4 regions of the Labrys methylaminiphilus subsp. lupini genome follow, and region 1 is predicted to be linked to each of the others. Evidence: riboswitches for the same ligand, from Rfam matches in the RefSeq annotation. Region 1 holds a riboswitch; each other region holds the start of a gene.
The links. A riboswitch is a leader RNA that binds a small molecule or an ion and turns the genes downstream of it on or off. The one in region 1 is predicted to bind cobalamin.
Positions count from the first base shown of each region.

Region 2: another riboswitch for cobalamin. It lies ahead of ACN6KF_RS11175 (ribonucleoside-diphosphate reductase subunit alpha); the one in region 1 lies ahead of ACN6KF_RS17240 (DUF1636 family protein).
Region 3: another riboswitch for cobalamin. It lies ahead of ACN6KF_RS23990 (CbtB domain-containing protein); the one in region 1 lies ahead of ACN6KF_RS17240 (DUF1636 family protein).
Region 4: another riboswitch for cobalamin. It lies ahead of bluB (5,6-dimethylbenzimidazole synthase); the one in region 1 lies ahead of ACN6KF_RS17240 (DUF1636 family protein).

Region 1 is NZ_JBMDIH010000001.1:3,644,777-3,648,571, reverse strand. Features, by position in the region: gene ACN6KF_RS17255 (xanthine dehydrogenase family protein molybdopterin-binding subunit) at 1-222, opposite strand, end outside; gene ACN6KF_RS17250 ((2Fe-2S)-binding protein) at 227-682, opposite strand; gene ACN6KF_RS17245 (hypothetical protein) at 879-1,247, opposite strand; cobalamin riboswitch at 1,343-1,559, shown strand; gene ACN6KF_RS17240 (DUF1636 family protein) at 1,668-2,051, shown strand; gene cobW (cobalamin biosynthesis protein CobW) at 2,048-3,082, shown strand; gene cobN (cobaltochelatase subunit CobN) at 3,082-3,795, shown strand, end outside.
Region 2 is NZ_JBMDIH010000001.1:2,364,002-2,367,796, reverse strand. Features, by position in the region: gene ACN6KF_RS11175 (ribonucleoside-diphosphate reductase subunit alpha) at 1-2,644, opposite strand, end outside; cobalamin riboswitch at 2,754-3,074, opposite strand; gene metE (5-methyltetrahydropteroyltriglutamate--homocysteine S-methyltransferase) at 3,176-3,795, opposite strand, start outside.
Region 3 is NZ_JBMDIH010000001.1:5,106,128-5,109,922, reverse strand. Features, by position in the region: gene ACN6KF_RS24000 (UDP-glucose dehydrogenase family protein) at 1-492, opposite strand, end outside; gene ACN6KF_RS23995 (histidine phosphatase family protein) at 608-1,162, opposite strand; cobalamin riboswitch at 1,295-1,440, shown strand; gene ACN6KF_RS23990 (CbtB domain-containing protein) at 1,471-1,683, shown strand; gene ACN6KF_RS23985 (CbtA family protein) at 1,702-2,466, shown strand; gene ACN6KF_RS23980 (J domain-containing protein) at 2,935-3,531, shown strand.
Region 4 is NZ_JBMDIH010000001.1:3,398,982-3,402,776, forward strand. Features, by position in the region: gene ACN6KF_RS16040 (hypothetical protein) at 1-737, shown strand, start outside; gene ACN6KF_RS16045 (TerB family tellurite resistance protein) at 730-1,410, opposite strand; gene bluB (5,6-dimethylbenzimidazole synthase) at 1,438-2,172, opposite strand; cobalamin riboswitch at 2,216-2,396, opposite strand; gene ACN6KF_RS16055 (cupin domain-containing protein) at 2,534-3,154, shown strand; gene ACN6KF_RS16060 (ABC transporter substrate-binding protein) at 3,292-3,795, shown strand, end outside.

The DNA of each region.
Region 1 (3,795 bases):
TTGCGCCACGCGGATGATCACGGTGTCGTCGGGCTCGATCAGGATCCAGGCATTGATCTCGCCGTCGGTGGAAGCACCGCCCCAGGGTTGGTCGGCGATATCAAGGGCCTGTGATGCAGCGGGGATGAACCCGCCGATCATCAGGCCGCCGGCGGCAGAGAAGCCGATGGCGAGAAAGCTGCGCCGGCTCAGCGCGGTGGACGTGCGGTCGATCGCGTTCATGGCCTCATCCCTTCATCAGTTCGGCGGCGCGATGGATGGCGGCGCGAATGCGCGGATAGGTGCCGCAACGGCAGATATTGGTGATGCCGTTGTCGATATCCGCGTCGGTGGGGGTGGGCGTATCCTTCAGGAAGGCGACGGCGGCCATGATCTGGCCCGACTGGCAATAGCCGCATTGCGGCACGTCCTCGGCGAGCCAGGCCTGCTGGACCGGATGCTTGCCGTCCGCCGACAGGCCTTCGATCGTGGTGATGGTGGCGCCGTCGACGTCACCGATCTGGGTCTGGCAGGAACGGATGGCGGCGCCGTTCACATGGACGGTGCAAGCGCCGCATTGGGCGATGCCGCAGCCGAACTTGGTGCCGGTGAGGCCGAGTTCATCGCGCAGGACCCAGAGCAGAGGGGTCTCGGGCTCGATGTCGAGCCGGTGGACGGTCGAATTGACGGTGATGGCAACCATGGGCAGGCCTTCCAGCGGCTGATGCCGGGCAGAAGTGCCGGGCCCATCGGCGTCGGCCTTCTGGTGGGCGATTGCGGGAAGGCAGAATTGTGGCGGCAATCATGGCGGCGGGGTGACGGGTAACGCAGACGTGAGAGTTTGTGCAGTCTGGAAACGGTCGAGAAATGTGGCCGCCAGTTGCGAAGGGGCCCCCGGCCTATTGCTTGAACCAGATCCGGCTATAGCCGAGCGCGTCGCCGGCGATGGCGACGAGGACGCCGACCGAGACGAGGATGAGGCCGATCATGAAGGTGCGCACGATGCGGCGATAGACTGGCGCCTCCAGTGATTTGACCGAGAGCATGCCGGCCAGCGCCCAGACTTGGAAGATGATGCCGCCCCCGATGAGAAAGACGGCGGCCAGGTCTTCCGGGATCCAGGTTCCTGGCTGCGATGCCCAGTTGTTGAGAAAGCCCAGCGAGAAGGCGAGCACGACGCCGATGGCCGTCACCGAACCGCCACGGAAGATGACGTCGATCTTCTGCGGCTCGGATGACGGTATCGGCGGCAGCTTCTCTTCGGGCATGGCAACCTCGTCGGTGTGGCGACGTCGCCGCCCTTTATGCCGGATTTTGCGCGTGCTTTGGAAGCGGGAACATTGACAAGCCCGTCCGCACACCCCTTATGTCAGCCACGATCGGTCTCTCGTTATGAGAGAAGAGGGAATGCGGTGCGGATGAAGAGCGGCCAGTCGATGGCTGCCTTGGATGCCAAAGCCGCGGCTGCCCCCGCAACTGTAAGCGGCGAGCGCCCCGCCTCGAGGCCACTGGGTAACCGGGAAGGCGGCGGGGGGCGATGAGCTGCGAGCCAGGAGACCTGCCGTTCGCAACCTTGTCACCGGTCCGGGCGGGGCGCCTCGGAGGCCGGTTCCGTTTTCCCGGACGATCGTCGGCCTCGCCGTCGGTCCCGCGCCCTCCATCCGCTTCGGCGGCGATGAACAGGGCCGATGCCACAAACACCTCTTCCAGTTCGGCTGCTCGTCTGCGTGACCTGCAGGCGCGAGGGCGACGATCCCGACGCGCCGCGCCAGGGGGCACGGCTGCGCGATGCGCTCGCCGGCATGCTGCCTGAAGGCGTCGAGTTGCAGCCGGTCGAATGTCTGGGCAATTGCAAGCGTTCCTGCACGGTGGCGCTCACGGCCGAAGGTACCTGGACCTATGTCTTCGGTGATCTCAGTGCCGAGAGCGGCCCCGACGTCCTCACCGGCGTCAGCCTGCTGGCCCATTCCACCGACGGCCTGATGCCCTGGCGCGGCCGTCCTGAAGTCTTCAAGCGCAGCATGATCGCGCGCATCCCACCCATGCCAACACTCAAGGACGCCGCCGAATGAACGCGCACACCAAAGTTCCCTGCACCATCGTCACCGGCTTTCTCGGAGCCGGCAAGACAACGCTGATCCGCAATCTGCTGGCCACCGCCAATGGCCGCAGGCTGGCGCTGATCGTCAACGAGTTCGGCGATGTCGGCGTCGACGGCGATATCCTGAAGTCCTGCGGCATCGAGAGCTGCCCGGAAGACGCCATCGTCGAACTCGCCAATGGCTGCATCTGCTGCACCGTGGCGGATGATTTCGTGCCGGCGCTGGAAATGTTGCTGTCGCGCCCCAACCCGCCCGAGCATATCGTGATCGAGACCTCTGGCCTCGCTCTGCCCAAGCCGCTGGTCAAGGCCTTCAACTGGCCGGCGATCCGTTCGCGTGTCACCGTCGACGGCGTCATCGCCGTGGTCGACGGCGCCGCGGTTGCGGCCGGACGCTTTGCCGATGATCCGGAAGAGCTCAAGCGCCAGGCCGAGGGCGACGCCTCCCTCGACCACGACAATCCGCTCGAGGAGGTCTATGAGGACCAGCTCCTCTGCGCCGACCTCGTCGTGCTCAACAAGGCCGATCTCCTTTCCGCCGGCGAAGCCGACAGCGTGGAGAAGGACATCGAGAAGACGGTGCCGCGCGCCGTCAAGGTGGTGCGCACCTCCGAGGGCCGCATCGATGCCGCCGTGCTGCTCGGCCTCGGGGCCGCGGCCGAGAACGATCTGGAGGCGCGTCCCTCCCACCACGACCACGAGGCCGAGCACGACCACGACGACTTCGATACCTTCATCGTCGACCTGCCCGCCATTCTCGATGCCGATGCCCTGGTGGACAAGCTGAAGGCGGCGGCCGAGGAACATGATATCCTGCGCATCAAGGGCTTCGTCGCTGTCGACGGCAAGCCGATGCGCCTCTTGGTCCAGGGCGTCGGCGCCCGTTTCTCGCAGCATTTCGACCGCGCCTGGGCGCCGGAGGAAACCCGTTCGAGCCGCCTCGTCATCATCGGCGAGAAGGGTATCGACCAGGCCGGCATCCGCAAGACGCTGGAGGGCTGATGCATCTGCTGCCGGCCGATACGCGTTCGCTCGACGCCAGCGAGGCCGCCATCGATCTGGGTCAGGCACCCGGCGCGATCGTGTTCGCCTCGCTGACCGATAGCGACCTCGCTCTGGCGGCCGCTTCCGGCCTTGACGATTTGCGCCTGGCGCCGTTGCAGAAGCTGCGCCATCCGATGTCTGTTGACCTCTATATCGAGAAGACTGCTCGCCATGCCAGGGTGATCGTGGTGCGCCTGCTCGGCGGACTCGATTATTGGCGCTATGGCGCGGAGGAACTGGCCGCGACGGCACGCAACAATGGCATTGCGCTCGCCTTGATTCCCGGTGACGACAGGCCCGATGGACGCCTGTCCCAGCTCTCCACCGTGCCCCAGGATGCCCTGGACCGGCTCGCGCATTACTGGCGTGAAGGCGGCCCGCAAAATGCCCATGCGTCGCTGCTTTATGCCGCAAGGCTGGGCGGTTTCGATTTCGGCGAGCCGGAAGCACCGGTCGCCGTGCTGAAATATGGGGTGTTCCTTGGAGCGCAGGCGTCCTCGCCTCGACCCTCCCCATCGAGGAGAGGGTATGGGCGCGCTGTCATCCTCTTCTATCGCTCCATCCTGCTCTCAGCCGACACTGCTCCCATCGAGGCCTTGACGCTGGCCCTCGGTGCCGAGGGCCTCGCCGTATCCGCCCTCTATGTCGGTTCGCTCAAGGATGGGGAAACG
Region 2 (3,795 bases), 1.3 Mb from region 1:
CGATATAGAGGTTGAGCGACTGGGCCTGGTCGATCCACTTCTGCCGGCGCGCCGCGGCTTCGATCAGCCAGGCGGTGTCGATCTCGAAAGCGGTGGCGTAAAGCGCTTTCAGCTCTTCGGGGATGCGATCGATCTGGCCGAGAGAGCCGTCGAAATATTTGAGATCGGAGATCATGACCTCGTCCCACAAGCCCCGTGCCTTGAGATCGTGGACCAGGGCCGAGGTCACCACTGTGAAATCGCCCGACATGTTCGATTTCACGAAGAGGTTCTGATAGGCCGGCTCGATTGACTGGGACACGCCGCAGATGTTGGAGATCGTCGCCGTCGGTGCGATCGCCATGGTGTTGGAATTGCGCATGCCGACGGTCTTCACCCGCTCGCGCAGGGCGTCCCAGGGCAGGGTCGTGCCGGTGTCGAAGGCCGCGTTGTCGCGCGTCTCGGCCAGCAGGCCGACCGAGTCGATCGGCAGGACGCCCTGCGACCACAGCGAGCCATCGAAACTGGGGTAGCGACCGCGCTCGGCCGCCAGGTCTGTTGAGGCCGAGATGGCATGGAAGGACACGGCTTCCATGCTCTCGTCGGCAAAGCACACGGCGGCTTCGGAGGCATAGGGCAGGCGCAGGGCCTGCAGGGCATCCTGGAAGCCCATGATGCCGAGACCGACGGGCCGGTGCTTGAGGTTGGAACGCCGTGCCTCGGGAATGGTGTAGAAATTGATGTCGATGACGTTGTCGAGCATGCGCATCGCCGTCGTCACCGTCGCCTTGAGCTTGTCGAACATCAGGCCGTCGGCGTCGACATGGGCAGCGAGGTTGACCGAGCCGAGATTGCACACGGCAACCTCGTCATGGGAGGTGTTCAGCGTAATTTCGGTGCACAGGTTCGAGGAATGTACCACGCCGACGTGACGCTGGGGCGAGCGGATGTTGCAGGGGTCCTTGAAGGTGATCCAGGGATGCCCGGTCTCGAACAGCATGGTCAGCATCTTGCGCCAGAGATCGATGGCCCGGATCTGCCTGAAGACGCGGAGCTCGCCGCGCGCGGCGCGTGCCTCATGCGCCTCATAGGCGACCTTGAAGGCGGGACCGTAGAGATCGTGCAGGTCCGGCGTTTCGTCCGGTGAGAACAGGGTCCAGGGGCCATCCTGTTCCACACGTTCCATGAACAGATCCGGCACCCAGTTGGCGGTGTTCATGTCATGGGTGCGGCGGCGCTCGTCACCGGTGTTCTTGCGAAGATCGAGGAATTCCTCGATGTCGACATGCCAGGTCTCCAGATAGGCGCAGACCGCGCCCTTGCGCTTGCCGCCCTGATTGACGGCGATTGCGGTATCGTTGGCGACCTTGAGGAAGGGCACCACGCCCTGGCTTTCGCCATTGGTGCCTTTGATATGGGCGCCGAGCCCACGCACATTGCTCCAGTCATTGCCGAGGCCACCGGAATATTTGGCGAGCAGCGCATTGTCCTTCACCGCCTTGAAGATGCCTTCGAGGTCGTCGGACACGGTGGTCAGGAAGCAAGAGGAGAGCTGGGCGCGTAGTGTTCCCGAATTGAACAAAGTCGGCGTCGAGGCCATGAAGTCGAAGGAGGACAGAAGATCATAGAATTCGATCGCCCGCGCCTCTCGGTCGATCTCGCGCGAGGCCAGGCCCATGGCCACGCGCATGAAAAAGGCCTGCGGCAGCTCAAAACGCGTGCCGCGCACATGCAGGAAATAGCGGTCATAAAGTGTCTGCAGGCCGAGATAGTCGAACTTGAGATCGCGTTCGGGCTTGAGGGCAGCGGCAAGGCGGGCGAGGTCGAAGCGGCCGAGCTCCGGGTCGAGCAGTTCGTTGGCGATGCCGACGCGGATATAGTCATGGAAATACTCGGCGTAGCGAGTCGCCATCTCGGCCTGCGTCGCCTGGTCGGGATGGCCTCCGACGAAGCTGAGCGCCTCGCGGCGCAGCTTGTCGTTGAGCAGCCGGGCGCTGACCTTGGCGTAATTAGGTTCGGTCTCGATCAGGGTGCGGGCGGCGAGGATCGGCGCGATCGCCAGTTCGTCCTGGCTGATGCCGTCATAGAGATTGCGCTGCGTCTCGTTCAGCACGGTCTCTGCATCGGTGTCGGCAAGATCTGCGCAGGCTTCGCGCACCAGGGCGGTGAGGCGCGCGTGGTCGAGCGGTAGCAAGGAGCCCTCCGCCGTCTTCATCCGCAGGGCAGGGGCGATGGCGGTCCGTGCCTCTGTCTCGATTGCTCGTTCCAGGGCGCGCTCTTGGGCGTGCTGTTCGCGATAGAGCACATAGGCACGCGCCACCTTGTGGTGTTCGCCGCGCATCAAGGCGAGTTCCACCTGGTCCTGGATGTCCTCGATATGGAAGGTTCGGCCCGCATCGGCACGGCGGGTCAGGCCGGCAACGATCTGGGCCGTGAGTTCGGCGACAATGTCATGCACCCGGCGCGAAGCAGCGGCCGAATTGCCCTCGACGGCGAGAAAGGCCTTGGTCAGGGCCACCGAAATCTTGGAGGCATCGAAAGGCGTGACGGCGCCGTTGCGGCGAATGACCTGATAGCCCGGTTCCGAGGCCGGCTTCGCCCTGTCGGCGCCGGCAGCCGGAAAAGGCGTCTTTGTGGTCGTGGCAGTTTCGAGATCGAAAGACATTCGGCAAACCCCAAAATGTTGGAGGCTTGGGCCGAAGGAACGCGTTCCGCGTCGGCGCAGGCATATGCGCCACGAGCAAAGCGATCCGTCGGGGCACCCCGCCCGAGGAAACGATAACCAGCCACAGGCAGGTCTCCTGGCTCGCGGGTCGTTGCGAACTGTCTGCCTTCCCGGCGAAGGGCGGGTTGAACCCGCCTTCCGGCCAGTGGCACAGCGACAGCCCGCTCTCCGCTTACAGTTGCGGGGGCAGCCCCGGCTTTGCCCTAGAGCGTCTTGTGTTTTGAAAGCGTCGCTTCAAATCGCAAAGACGCGTCGAACAAAAAGTTCGAGGAAAAGTGCGTTTTCACCAAACGCGCTTTGCTCTCGGGCTCACCGGATTCCCTCTTAGCCTCGGACAGCGAATCCGAGGACCTGTGGATACAGCATCTAGTATGCCTGGGTGTCTCTATGTCAATACATGGTGTATGATGCCCTTTTTTTCAACGGGGACAAGGCGTGCCGGAGGACGAAATTTGTCCCCCGGCAGGTTTTTCACGCGGACGCCGCCACTCTCGCTGGAGCGGTCTCTTCACGAAGTTTGCGGGCGGCGGCAACCATGTTGACGAGGGCCGGGCGGACCTCGTCCCAGCTGCGGGTTTTCAGGCCGCAATCGGGGTTGACCCAGAGCTGATCGCCGGCGATCCGCTCGCGTGCCTTGGCAAGGAAGTCGCGCATCTCCGCCACGGTGGGGCAGCGGGGAGAGTGGATGTCATAGACGCCCGGCCCGATCTCGTTGGGGTAGCGATAGGCCCGGAACGCATCGAGAAGTTCCATTTTGGACCGGGCAGTCTCGATTGAGATCACGTCTGCATCCAGGCCTCCAACGGCATGGATGATGTCGTTGAACTCCGAGTAGCACATATGGGTGTGGATCTGCGTGGCATCGTCGACGCCTGAGGCGGCGAGGCGGAAACAGGCGACCGCCCAGGTCAGATAGGCCTCCTTTTCGGCGTGTCTGAGCGGCAGGCCTTCGCGAATGGCCGGCTCGTCGATCTGGATGATGCGGATGCCGGCCCGTTCCAGATCGCCGACCTCGTCGCGCAAGGCGAGGGCGATCTGCCGGCAGACCTGCTCGCGCTCGAGGTCGTCCCGCACGAAGGACCATTGCAGCA
Region 3 (3,795 bases), 1.5 Mb from region 1:
ACGCTTGAAATCCTCGATCGCCGCGCCCTCGCGCAGGAATTCAGGGTTCGACACCACGCTGACATCGGCATCCTGACGGACTTCGCGTATCAGCCTCTCGACTTCGTCGCCGGTGCCGACCGGTACGGTCGACTTGGTAACCACCACGGTGAAGCCTTCGACCGCCGCCGCGATCTCCCGCACCGCGCCATAGACATAGGATAGATCCGCATGCCCGTCGCCGCGGCGCGAGGGTGTGCCGACGGCCAGGAACACCACGGCGGCATCGCGGACGGCGGGCGCAAGCTCGGTGGTGAAGGACAGGCGCTTCTCACGCACATTGCGGGCCACCAGATCCTCGAGGCCCGGCTCGTAGATCGGCATGCGGCCGGCCAGCAGGCCCTCGATCTTGGCCGGATCCTTGTCGACGCAGGTGACGACATGGCCGAAATCGGCGAGGCAGGCCCCCGTCACCAGGCCGACATAACCCGTACCGATCATTGCAACGCGCATGACATCAATCCTGTTTGGACGACCAATCCGTCAGACGCGTGTCTACAAAAGGCCCGGCGACATGCCAATGACGAAAAAAGAGAGGAACTCCGTTGGAGAGCCCTGCTCAACGCCTCTATGCCCCCAACCGCAGCGACCAGCCCCGGCCGGATGGCCTGAGATCGGCTGTCGCCAACGGGGCGGCATCGATACGCCAGAAGGAACGAGCCTCGGCCCCGAGGGCGCGAACGACCGCGGCGCGCAACACCGAAGCGTGGGTAACGGCGAGCGTATACCCCTCGAACCGCCTGCCATCGAGCCAGGCGCCGACCCGCGCAATCAGGGTTGCAACACTCTCTCCGCCATGCGGGCAGGCATCCGGATCGGTCAGCCATGCCCGGAGCGCCTCGGGTTCGGCGGCCGCTACCGCGTCCAGGGCAAGCCCTGCCCAGCGGCCATGATCGCATTCGCGCAGGGCTTCATCGACCTCAGGATCATGGCCGAGGGCCTGCGCGGTCTGGCGAGCCCTGAGCGCCGGGCTGCTCAGGATGCGGGCCGGCCTGCCGAAATGCCCTTCCAGCTTCCGCGCCGCAGCCAGCCCTCTTGCATCGAGCGCCTCATCGAGGGGAAAACCCGCTGCGCGCACCGCAGGCGTAGCCCCATGGCATAGCAGGATCAGGCGTGGTGTCATGACGGCAGTTCCCAAGACTTAGAGTGCATGATTCGACCGAACCAATCGGATCATGCTCCCTAAGTTTTTGTTTCAACGCATGGTATCGTCCAAAAAGTCGCGCAACTTATGCTCTAAGTCGCTTCCGGAATATTGACATGTTCGTGACTTGGGCTCTTATGGAAGGGCTTTGCCAAGGGTGGGAAGCCGGTGTGAATCCGGCACGGTCGCGCCACTGTGAACGGCGGCGCTTGGGCGCTGTCCGGAAGTCAGACCTCTTCCAAGGCAGCATGACTCGTAGCGGGACGCGTAATCCCAAGGAGCTTTTCATGACCACCGCAACTCTGGCACCCGTCGCCCAGCAGCCGATCGCCATCCCGGTCCGCGAGATCTTGCCCTGGGCGCTCTTTACCGTGCTCCTGGCCGTACTCGCCATTTATTTCGTCGGCGCCGAGCAAGGCGCGACCTCGCTGATTCCCGGCGTCTACATCCACGAATTCGTGCACGACGCTCGCCATCTGCTCGGCTTCCCCTGCCACTAGGGCGCATAGGCAAACGACATGGTTAGATCGCTTTTGATCCGGGGGATGCTGATAGGCATCCTGGCCGGACTGTTGGCGTCTGGCTTCGCCTGGGTCTTCGGTGAACCACAGGTCGATGCCGCTATCGCCTATGAGGAAAGCCACGCGGTCGCCGCCGCGCCGGCGCCATCCGCAACGCCGGCAACCTCCCAGTCGGCCGCAGCACATGAACATGAGGAAGACCCGGTCAGCCGGCCGGTGCAGTCCAGCTACGGCCTCATGACCGGCATGGTCGTCTATGGCGCAGCCCTCGGCGGCATCTTCGCTTTGGTCTTCGCCTTCGCGCAGGGACGGATCGGCACGCTCAGCCCGCGCGCGACAGCAGGCCTGATCGCCATCGCCGGCTTCGCTGCAATCAAGCTGGTGGCGGAGATCAAATATCCGAGTAACCCGCCGGCCGTTGGCAATCCCGACACGATCGGCCTGCGGACCGCCTTCTATTTCGGCATGATCCTGCTCTCCCTGGTGACGATGGCGGCCGCCCTGGGCACGGCGAACCGGCTCGCCGCCAGCCTCGGCCGCTGGAACGCCAACCTGGTGGGGGCTGCCGCCTATCTGGTGGTGATGGTGGTCGCCATGCAGATTCTGCCGGCCGTCAACGACATCCCGGCGGATTTCTCGGCCACGGTGCTATGGAAGTTCCGCGTTGCCTCGCTCGGCATCCATGCCGTGCTATGGGCAACGCTCGGGATCGCCTTCGGCGTTGCAGCACAGAAGCTGCTGCAAACCTCCGCCAGCCGCTGAAAAAGGCCAACCGACCGCGTCAAACGTCGCATTTTTACAACACCGGCCCGGTTTTGGGCCGGTTTTCAAAATTTCTTTCATTTCGCACTTGCGAAATGAACGCATCAGGATCACTTTACGGACGTGGTGGATGCGCGTTTGCGCTCCCCCACTGCCCTCCTTGGGCGTTTCCTCCCTAAGACTTGGGCCGCCATTCGGCGGCCTCTTTCTTTTTCGGGTCAGCAGACCCCATATTTCAAAATCTGCAGCGGCATTCCGCCTCAATTAACCCCAGAGCAAAGCGCGTTCAGGTATGAACGCTTGTTTGCTCTCACTGTTTGGTTCCAAGCCAGTCCTTTGGATCGGCTGGAGCGTCCTTGCGATTTGACATGCTTCACTCAAATTACAAAACGCTCTTGCGTCCAAGCTCATGCTTGCCCATTTGTGTTCACCCTCGCATAGTGTGTCATTATGGATCTGGACTCGCCCTTGTTTGATCGCATCCGGGTGCGCCCAAGGGCCGAAGAGGTCCAGCCGGCGAGCGTACAGCTATGCGAACATGCCGGCTGCCGAAACGCCGGTGAATTTCGCGCGCCCAAGGGGCGCAACCGCGAAGGCCAGTTCTGGCATTTCTGCCTGGGGCACGTTCGCGAATACAACAAGACCTACAATTATTTCGCAGGCCTGCCGGACGACTCGGTGAGCGCCTATCAGCGCGATGCCGCCACAGGCCATCGCCCGACCTGGACGATGGGCGTCAATCCCTGGGCCAAGAAGCGCGGCGAAGGGCCGCAACCTGGCCCGGAGATCCATGACGGCTTCGGCTTCTTCGAGGGCGAGCACGGCTTCGGACGCACGCAGAGTGCGCCGGAACCGGAAAGGCGACGCCTGAAATTGCTGGAACGCAAGGCCCTCGAAGCGCTCGATCTGCCGGAAACGGCCAGCGGCCCCGAGATCAAGGCACGCTACAAAACATTGGTCAAACGCCTCCATCCCGATGCCAATGGCGGGGACCGATCCAGCGAAGATAAATTGCGCGGGATCATCCAGGCCTATAATACGCTGCGTAGCGCTGGGCTCTGCTGAGCGCCCGCACCACCGGCGAGACTTCCAGGTTTGGAGCGCGTTCCAATCCCGGGGATCCCCGCCCGACCTCGAGCAAAGCGCGTTTAGACGGAAACGCCTTTTTGCTCTAGCTCTTTGGTTCGACGCGTCTTTGCGATTCTTGGTGATTCCACCAAATCACAAAACGCTATGGAGACGACGCGGAATTTTCCATGCCCGCCTGGCGAGACTGGGAAATTCGGTGGGGCCAGTACCGCCGGCCCGCTGGAACTGATTGTCGGCTGC
Region 4 (3,795 bases), 250 kb from region 1:
TCGACGATGCCGGCAAGCCCAAGCCCTTCATCGTCGCCTTCGACACGGCCGACGCCAAATGGCTGCGTGGCTACTGCAATTTCCTGATGGCCCTGACCAAGACCCTGTTGTCGCACGACATGTCGCGCAGCTGGGACGCGGGCTTCGGCAGCCTGTTTCCACATGCCATCAGCGGCCTTGCCAAGGCCAATGGCGGCGATGGTGGCGACGGATTGGGCATGACCCTGTTCGGCACGAGCAAGCGTGACACCGACGCCATCGCCGATCTGATCAGCCTGGTGCATACGATCGACTGGCCGGTGGCCGACAAGGCGATGTGGCTGGAGGTGCGCGACCATATCAAGACGGTAATCCGGCTCAACCGTGAGACCTGGGCGCTGATCGGCAAGGAGACCGACGACGATCACGAATGGCTGCCGGGCCCGCGGCAGAAGAGCGGCGTCCTGCCCTCCCTCGACGTAACGCAGGAGCGTATCGACTCATGGCTTGCGCTGCTCGGCCAGGTCGAGCAGGTGCTGGACGGCAAGTTGCTGATGCCGCATTGGCGTTTCACCAAGGGCGTCAATCTCGCCAGGGTCTTCGAGCAGCCCGGCAATTTCGACCTGGTGCTGTGGATCACCGGCCCAGGCGCCTTGCCTTTCCTCGACAATGGCAAGGTGATGGATGCAGAGGCCTGGGGCCAGGCGACCAGTATCTTCGGCGGCGACGTCGCGAGCTACGCCTTCTATTTCAATTGAGCGGGCGCCCGGCCGCGGCATCCGGCGCAAGCAGGCGTCTCTTCAGGCGAACGATCGCCTCGCGCTGCAAATCGCTGGCCTCGCCATAGGCATTGGCGACCTCGCCCAGCATATCGATAAGCTGTTGGCGCTCCGGCAGGGACAGGCGCGCCCGCAGAAGGGGCGCCAATTCCTCGGCGACCGGCGTGAACACCCGGCCGCGATCCGTCAATTGCAAGGCCTGCTCATACACATGCTCGCGATCGCCGATCCCGAGTGGATCGGCCATAAGAGCGAGGATCGTGTCCCGCTCGGCCCGGGTCAGCAAGCCATTGGTGCGGACAAGCTGTATCATCAGGACGACGGCCGCGAGCCTCGGATCATCGATGGTCTTGAGAGAGGCGCGCTCGAGCGCCTGCGGCCGAACCGTGTCGGAACCCCGGTCGAGCGGAAGGGGGACAACTTTCGGCACGGTCTCGAGGCGGCGGCCCGCCGCCGGCTTGCGGGCCTTGCCGCGCAACAGCCAGAACAGACCGACGAGGGCGGCCACGAATGCCCCGATCAGGATCGCCCTCGGCCCCTCCAGCAAGACCAGGCTGGTAATCAGCAGTGCGATAATCCAGATCGCATTCTTACGCAGGAAATCCATCGGCCGTGCCACCCGATCGAGACGGCGCGCATCTGCGCCGGCCACCCCAAAGCGTCTTTGCGCTTTGCTCTGTCAACCAGCATCCCCCATAGCCGTCCGCATGGCGGCGAGCAAGGGATGGTCGGGCCGCTGGCCGTCCCAGGCGTCGAAGCTCAGCACGGCCTCCGGCGGCAGGCGCTGGCGCCAGCCCTTCACTTCCAGCTCCGGCCGGGCATAGGCTTCGTGCACATAACCAAGGCACAGATAGGCGACCGGAATTACGCGCTCGGGAATGCCCAGTGCCGCACGCAGGCGCACGGGATCGACGATGCTGACCCAACCGACCCCAACGCCCTCGGCCCGTGCCGCCAGCCAGATGTTCTGCACCGCGCAGACGGTGGAGTAGCGGTCCATGGCCATGTCATGGGTGCGGCCGAGCACCACGGGGCCGGCGCGGTCTGGATCGCAGGTGATGCACAGATTGACCGGGGAATCGAGGATGCCGGCAAGCTTCAGCGAGCGGTATTGCGCCTGCTTCTGCGGCGGAAACATCGCCAACGCTTCCGCATTGGCCTCCTCGAAGAGGGCCTGCACCTTGCCCCGGGCCTCAGGGCACCGCAGCACCAGGAAACTCCAGGGCTGCATGAAGCCGACCGACGGCGCATGATGCCCGGCCACGAGGATGCGCGCGAGGACATCGTCCGGAACGGGTTGCGGACTGAATTGGCTGCGGACGTCCCGCCTGGTGAAGATGGCGCGATAGACGGCGTCGCGTTCGGCCGGTGAAAACGGCCCGGAGGGCGCAAGCGCTCCCGTGGATGGGTCCATCGTCATTCCCCTTGCGATGGCAATCGCCGCGCCGTCCACGCGCGCCGATCTATCGCCTCCGGCCGGTCTTCTGACTTGGGATCCACCCATCCGGACGCCTTCCCCGCAGAGCGAGTGGCCTGAAACCTGCCCGGATAGTCCCCCTTACAGCGTTGGGCACGTCGCGGCTTCAAACCGCGTTCCCGATTCTCCCGCAAGCGGGCACCGAAGGTCTTGCGGATGTAGCATGGGAGGTGCCGGCTGCCCAGCCGTTTGGGACGCTGATGCCGAGCGGCCGGCGGCGAAGTGGACAGGGTGCAGGCTTGTGGCCTAGAATCGTCGGCTAGGCTTTCGGGCAATGAAGCATCCTGGCAATCGCGCAATGAACAAGATCGACCTCAAACGACGCGCCGGCGATCACCCCGATCCCCTGGAACAGGCCAATCCCGTGCGGCTCGGCACCCGCCTTCGCCTGGCCCGGCAGACAAGGGGGCTGACGCTGAAGGCCCTGGCGACGGCCGCGGACTGTTCGGAAAGCCTGCTGTCCAAGATCGAGAACGGCAAGGCCTCCCCCTCCCTGCCCATGCTGCATCGCCTCGTGGAGGTCCTCGGCACCAATATCGGCTGGATGTTCGAGGAATCGGATAGCGAAGAGGGTATCGTCTTTCGCGCCGGCTCGCGCCCCCTGATCTCGCTGGACCCGCTCCGCCGGGGCGAGGGCATCTCGCTGGAACGGGTGATCCCCTATTCGCCCGGTCATCTCCTCCAATGCAACATCCACCACATCGAGGCCGGCGGCGAGAGCGCCGGGCCGATCCAGCACCAGGGCGAGGAAGTCGGCTATGTGCTGACCGGAACCGTGGAGCTGATGGTCGGTGAGCGTACCTTCAAGCTCTCTGCCGGCGATACCTTCGTGTTCAAGTCGGAATTGCCTCATTGGTACCGCAACACCGGAACGGAGCGCGCGAGCATCTTCTGGGTCAACACGCCTGCCACCTTCTAACGCCTCACGCCGTCGGCGTTTCAAGAATCCCCGAGACCGCCATTCAAGTAACTTGACATGAATTCAAGTCTCTTGAATGATGCTGATGTCAGAACTGAGAATGAGCCCGGCACGGGCCATCCATGAAGGGAACTGAAATGCGGCTTTCAAAATATCTCGCCGGCTGCTCGGCAGCGGCAGCCCTGGCGCTGTCCCTAGGATCGGTGTCCGCTTTGGCCGACACCTTCGCCCTGGTCACCATCAACCAGCAGGCCCTGTTCTTCAACCAAATCAACGAAGGCGCTGAGGCCGCCGCCAAGGCGGCCGGCGCCAAGCTCGTCATCTTCAACGCCAACAATGTTCCGAGCGCCCAGAACGATGCGATCGAGAACTACATCACCCAGAAGGTCGACGGCATCATCCTGATCGCCATCGACGTCAACGGCGTGAAGCCCGCCATCACCTCCGCCAAGAAGGCCGGCATCCCCGTCATCGCCATCGATGCCCAGATCCCCGACGGCGACAATGTCTCCTTCGTCGGCGTGGATAATCTCAAGGCCGGCGAGGACATCGGCAAGTTCTACGCCGACTACGTCAAGTCCAAGCTGGATGGCACCGCCAAGATCGGCGTGGTCGGCGCTCTCAATTCCTACATCCAGAAC